DNA from 2 places in the Coprobacillus sp. genome. Region 1 is predicted to be linked to the other one. Evidence: riboswitches for the same ligand, from Rfam matches in the RefSeq annotation. Region 1 holds a riboswitch; the other holds the start of a gene.
The links. Region 1 has a riboswitch for preQ1 ahead of AC5M21_RS05990 (ECF transporter S component). Riboswitches for the same ligand answer to the same signal wherever they lie in the genome.
Positions count from the first base shown of each region.

Region 1 (3,432 bases):
TTGATGAACTTATTGCAAAGAAACATTTATGGGGACTCTTTGAAAATAATGAATTGGCTGGGTTTATTGGAATTCATAATGAGGGAAGTATGGGGTTGTTAGAGGTTCTTCCACAATATCAAAGAAGAGGTTATGCAATGATGTTAGAAAGCTATCTTATTAATTATTTTCTAGATCATAGTTGGATTCCTTATTGTCAAGTTATTGAAGATAATTATGCATCTTTACAACTACAAAAGAAACTTGGTTTAGAAATATCTTCTCGATTATCATATTGGTTGTTTGAAAATTGAATTTTTTGAATATACTTGAATAGTCAGTAGATTTATGATAAGATACTGATGAAGAAACAATTGCAGAGACATTGTTCTCAAACGAAAACCCAAGGGACTGCCTCCCTTGGGTTTTCTCGGCTTATCATCAGTGACGTCTACTGTCAAGCCATCTGCAAAGAAAGTACAAGACTAACCCTGCTATAACAGAGACGATGGTAGAAACAATTGCTTCAACCAACATTGTTCTCACCTCCTTTCAAGGGAGGACTGATAACATGTCTATTATAGCATGGAAGAACTTGTTGTGCGTCTCAGTTTTGTCTCAAATTCATCTTATTAAATCAATGTTTTTTACATTTATTCACCAACACCAAAATCAGTTGGATCGTATAAGAAATCATAACGTTCATCATCAATAAGATAATCATATTCTTGCATAAACCAGTGAACGAGTTCATCATCACGTTTGACAGACGTAGAATTATTGCGATAAACGCTAATTGTTCCATACTCAAAACACTTTGTAAGAATCTCCATATCTTTTGTTATCATGTCTTTGGTTTGACCTTTTATACCAACCATTAAGCATGGTGAATCAAAATATTTTTTGAGTTCTTCAATTGATTGAAAGGTTGCATTTTTATTAAGATAATCATTTCTAAAATGATCATCAAAAGTTTCCACACCAATTTTCACAATTGTTTTGATACCAAAAAAATCTCTGATTTCTTGAATATGTTTATGATAAATCCAATGACTTTCTATAAATAATGTATGAATATGTTTCTTTTTAATCACTTCTTTGATTTTTAATAATGATTCTTTAGGTAATTCAAAAATACTAGCAGAATCAATAACCTCTAATATACCATATTCACCTGTTATTAAATCTAGGACTTGATTGTTTATTTCAATCATTTCTTTTGTACATGTAGAATTATCTTCAATATAATCACAAAATGTACATTTTGACCAAATACATGGTCTGGCTTTTAAAAGAACGATTTCTCTTTTGACTTTGTTTGTAATGTGGCTGTATCTTTCCATGTTATCCCCCATTTCTCCATTAAATGACCTCTTTCAATAATTAATCTTGTGAAATAGACAGCGAAAAGCTTATCTGTATAATCAGTGATTATTTGAACAATAAATATGCTTACAACAAGTTGTAAACCTAGGTTATGAAACAAAAAGACAAAAGCACTGCTGCTGCCAGCAGTGAGTCCACCAAATACATAAGCAGTAATGATGGCACTCATTATTGATGTTGGAATACCAACAAGAAGACTTCCAATAGGCATTCTTTTTCCTTTTAACCAAGGTGTGTGATAGAGAATACCAGCAAAGAATCCTGTCAGCAATTGTACAGGAGCATAATAAAAGGAATACATATCAAAAGTAAAACCACTTGTTATACTTCCCAGAACGCCTGTTAACATGGCATACTTAGGTCCTAGTAATCCAGCAATGAGAATCGTACCAATTGAATCCATATAAAATGGAATGGAGAATGTCATGGCTATAAATGCACCAACAACATTCAAAATGATTCCTATGGTCACAACCATTTGAATCTTTGTTTGTTTTTTCATATTTTCTTTTCCTTTCTTCTAAAGTACAGTTAGAAGCCAGACATAAAAAAGATGGCAGAGCCATCTTGTTTTCATGTCCTTAGTTTTTTATACTGGGTTTGGCTCTCGAACCAGTTCATATGATAGCGTATCATATCTTTTTATGAATATCAATGTTTAAATGAATATAACTGATTTGCACTATCTTAGTGCAAATTTATGATTTGAGACATGATAAGCATAATGTTATGATATATGTGGATAAAATGGTTGAATTGTGTCGAAAGGAGGGAAAGAAATGTTATTGCCAAGAGAAAAACAAATATTAGAACTCCTTTATACAGGACATAAAGAATATACAACTTCTCAAATTGCTAATCTTTTGCAAAGAAGTTCAAGAACAATTAAAGCAGATATCAAAAAGATTAAAGATGAGTTAACTGGAACTGGTTGTATCATCTATACGAAGACTGGTAAGGGGTTATGGCTGGAATATTCAAATGAAGGAAAGGTTTATCTTGATAATTTGTTACTTAAGGATGAAAATGCATCTTCTTTTTTACCTGAAACAAGAAAATATTATATTGCATTAGAACTATTAAGGAGTGATAAATATATATCTACGGAAAGTATTTCAGAAAAGTTATTTGTAAGTAAAGGAACAATTATGAATGATGTCAATAAATTGATATCCTTTTTTGAAAACTTTGATTTAAAATTAGATAAATCGGTTAAATATGGAATGATTTTAAAAGGAACAGAGTTTAAAAAAAGAATTGCTGAAGCTTATGTGTTAAGAAAAATTGTTGTTTATCAGGGCAATGAGATTTTAGAAAAACTTCAGCCTTTCTTCTATAATGTTCAATTGAAAACAATAGGAATGATTATTCAAAATGCTGAGGAACAATTTGATTTGGTTATATCTGATCACTCTTATATCAACTGTATTTTACAATTTGCAGTTATGGTGGAACATCTTCATCAGGGAAAGAGTTGTCAAGGTGTTAATACAATTGATAAAATTGATAATTTAGAATGGGATATTACTAAATATATAGTCCAAGGTATTCAAAATTATTTTCAAATTCATATTTCATCTGAAGATGAAAATTATGTTTATATCAATGTTGTTGGATTAAAATATCAAAATAAACGTATTTATCAAAACAGAAGTTTAGAAAGTATAAGGCAGATTTCTCCTCAAACCTTTGATGGTATTGTTGAGATTATGCGAGAAGTAGATGCAGTTTATGGTGAGGGATTGAGTGAAGATGAGGAATTAATGATATCAATCTTTATTCATTTGAATGCTTTATTTGCTAGACTTATGAATTCTATCTATATTGAAAATCCTTTGAAAAAAACAATTAAAAGTGATTTAGCATATGAATATGAAATAGCAACTTATATTTCTCAACTTTTAACACGTGAACATTATTGTTTGCTTAAGGAAGATGATATATGTGATTTAGCACTCTATGTTGGTGCTTCATTAAAAAGAAAAAAAGCGAATTCACTTCAACTCTATCCAACAGTTGTCATTGTTTGTGGAAGTGGGATGTCCACTTCTCAATTTATTGAAGCGA
Region 1 is NZ_CFJNYH010000012.1:50,430-53,861, forward strand. Features, by position in the region: gene AC5M21_RS05980 (GNAT family N-acetyltransferase) at 1-293, shown strand, start outside; gene AC5M21_RS05985 (radical SAM protein) at 633-1,322, opposite strand; gene AC5M21_RS05990 (ECF transporter S component) at 1,268-1,867, opposite strand; PreQ1 riboswitch class I at 1,941-1,987, opposite strand; gene AC5M21_RS05995 (BglG family transcription antiterminator) at 2,145-3,432, shown strand, end outside.

Region 2 (3,432 bases), on a different contig from region 1:
TGGTCATTAGTGAAGTGTGTGTATCACTAGAAGGTGACTTTGAATTGTTCTATAACGATGATGATATGTTTTATGGACATGTCATTATTGTGAGTGGAAATATTCACGAAGGATTTAAAGATGCTTATATAGCAGGATAAATATCAGAGCAAAAGGATGTTATAACATTCATTATATTCATAATGTTGCCTATTAATAGACAATATCATAAAAAATAAATTCTTGTTGCAAAAACGTTTTTTATTTACTTTGTTAGAGTGTTATATCTTGTATAATTTTTGAAAATTAGAATCAATATGTAAATTATATATTTGCTTATTGCATAAAATGGTTGATATTTATTAAAAATTGGTTATAATATAAATGAAAGGAATAATCAGTAGACGGTTATGCCTTGGATTTGATGGTTAAAATAACTACCAAAGTTTTCCTAGGACCATGGTAGTTATTTTTTGTTTCCTTTTATAATTTCAAGGAGTAGTTTGACAATGACTGCGATAATAGCCATCATTAAAGATAACATTTCATAATCGCTCATGTTTTACCACCTCCGTTGTTTCAAATTTCTCTAATGAGATATCTATATCAACAGAGTTTCCAATCTCTATCTATTGACCAAAGCATAACCACCTACCGTTATGATTATTCCATGTGACTATTATAGCATAAAGCAAATATTTCATCTATAATTATTTGCTAAAAGCTATTAATTGTTTTATCCCTTATCTATGATAAAATATTGGAAAGGATGGTGATTTAATGAAATATAAAAATTATGGTGTTGTTGTGACTGGAGGAGGTCATGGTATTGGAAAAGCTATTATTGAAGAGTTTGTGAGAGAAGGAGCAAAGGTCTGTTTTATTGATATCAATGCAGATTATGGAAAGTCATTGGTAAGTGAATCTGTTTTCTTTTTTCATGGTGATGTTTCTTTAGAAGATGATTTAAATCAATTTATTTGTTTTTGTAAAGAGAAATTAGAAAGAATAGATGTTCTTGTGAATAATGCTTGTGTGTCACACCAAGGAATATTAAATCAATGTAATTACCAGGAATTTCAAAAATCATTATCTATTGGAGTAACAGCACCTTATTATTTGAGTTTGCAATGTCAAGATGAATTAAAGAAAAACAAGGGTTCTATTATTAATATTGCTTCATCACGTGCTTTTCAATCCGAACCAAATACAGAATCATATACAAGTGCCAAAGGTGGTATTGTTGCATTAACACATGCTTTGGCGATTTCTTTGTCAGGGCAAGTACGAGTAAACTGTATTGCTCCAGGATGGATTGATGTCAATGATACAGAAAGTTTTTCTAAAGAAGATGAAACTGCAATTCCAGTAGGAAGAGTAGGAAAGCCAATAGATATTGCTAGAATGGTAATGTTTTTATGTAGTGAAGATGCAGGGTTTATCACAGGTGAAACATTTGTTGTAGATGGAGGTATGAGCAAACGTATGATTTATCATGGTGATCATGGATGGGAATATCATATCTAAGGTTGCAAACATCATTTTGATATGCTAGAATGATTGCACTGGTTCGAGAGCCAAACCCAGTATAAAAAACTAAGGACATGAAAGAATGGTGGCTCTGCCATCTTTTTTCATGTCTGACTTCTAACTGTATTTTAGAAGAGGAGGAACTTAAATGAATAATGGAGTTAAAGAAGTTGCAATCAATGCTATGATTGCTTGTGTTTATGCAGCACTAACAATTGCATGTTCAAGTATTGCTTATGGAGGAATTCAATTTAGAATTTCTGAAATATTAATATTTCTAGCATTCTATAACAAGAAATATATACCAGGTTTAATTATTGGTTGTTTTTTAGCTAATTTACCGTCACCATTAGGATTGGCAGATATGTGTTTTGGAACATTAGCTACTGCAATTACATGTTTAGGTGTATATAAAATTAAAAATATTTACATTGCAGGATTATTTGGTGCAATTGTGAATGGATTGATTGTTGGTGCTGAATTGTACTTTGTTCTTAATTTACCATTTGTCATCAATGCATTTTATGTATTTATTGGAGAATTTGCAGTCTTAATGATTGGAGCGTATTTATTTCGAACATTAGAGAAAAAAGAAGTCTTCATGAAAAAGTTTATTTTAGAATAATGGCTATTGTTAATAATAGCCATTTCTTCATATAAAAGACATAATATTTGACTATACTAATAAAAAGAGGTGGTACAATGAGAACAACAGACAAGATGCGAGATTTAACATTAAAGAATATGATAATACTTGTTACCTATATTGCTATATTAATCTTATGTTTAATGAATTTTGGAACAATTATGAGTTTTATAGGAACATTAATAAGTATTATAAAGCCGTTTATTATAGGTTTTATTTTAGCTTTTATCTTTAATATTCCAATGAAATATTTTATTAAGAAATTGCCTATTGAGAATGATAAAACAAGAAAACTAATATCTGCAATATTGTCAGTATTATTAGTTATGTTGGTTATTGCAATTGTCATTATGGTTGTTTTACCACAAGTTATAGAAAATGTTAGAACTCTTATTGATAATTTACCAGAAATTTTTAAACAAATTGAAGAATGGTTAAATTATTTCTTAAAAGAAGTCAAAATATCTCCTGATATTATGACAAAAGTTGAAGAGTTCCAACAAACATTGGGTCAAACTATCTTATCTAAGTTATCAACTTGGGTACCAGGGATAGCTTTAGGCGTATCACATTTTACAACTGGTGTTATTAATATTTTTATGGGATTTGTTATGGCAATATACATGCTTTTTTCTAAAGATAAATTAATGCGACAAGTCAAAAGAGTGGGAAAAGCATTTTTAACAGAAAAACAGTTTTATCATGCAACAGATGTAGCTCAATTAACTTCATCTACATTTGAGAATTTCTTGGCTGGACAATTAACAGAGTCAGTGATTATTGGAGTTTTATGTTATATTGGTTGTATATTATTAGATATTCCATATGCATCAATCGCAGCTGTTGTTATTGGTTTTACCAATATTATTCCATACTTTGGTCCAATCATTGGAGCATTCATTTCATCAGTTTTAATTGTCTTTGTTTCACCAATGAAAGCAGTTATTTTCTTAATATTTAGCACTTTATTACAACAATTTGAATCTAATTTAATTTATCCACATGTTGTGGGAAATTCTGTTGGACTATCTGCCTTATGGGTTCTGTTTGCAGTAAGTGCTGGTGGCGGTTTGTTTGGAATACCAGGGATGATCTTTGGATTACCAACATTCTCTGTTATATATGAGCTCTTAAGAAGATGGACAAATCATCGTTTAAATCAAAAAAAGCAGCTATCAAAAGCTGCATTGGAATCTCAATAAGAGGTTCCTTTTATTTTTGTGTATTCATTTGCAATCTTTGTGATTTGTTCATATTGACTGTGACTGGCAAGCTGA
Region 2 is NZ_CFJNYH010000011.1:46,604-50,035, forward strand. Features, by position in the region: gene AC5M21_RS05715 (DUF2262 domain-containing protein) at 1-140, shown strand, start outside; gene AC5M21_RS05720 (SDR family oxidoreductase) at 760-1,506, shown strand; PreQ1 riboswitch class I at 1,539-1,585, shown strand; gene AC5M21_RS05725 (QueT transporter family protein) at 1,658-2,134, shown strand; gene AC5M21_RS05730 (AI-2E family transporter) at 2,212-3,357, shown strand; gene AC5M21_RS05735 (bifunctional 2-keto-4-hydroxyglutarate aldolase/2-keto-3-deoxy-6-phosphogluconate aldolase) at 3,351-3,432, opposite strand, start outside.
Region 2: linked by a shared signal. The riboswitch ahead of AC5M21_RS05725 (QueT transporter family protein) and the one ahead of AC5M21_RS05990 (ECF transporter S component) in region 1 are both predicted to bind preQ1.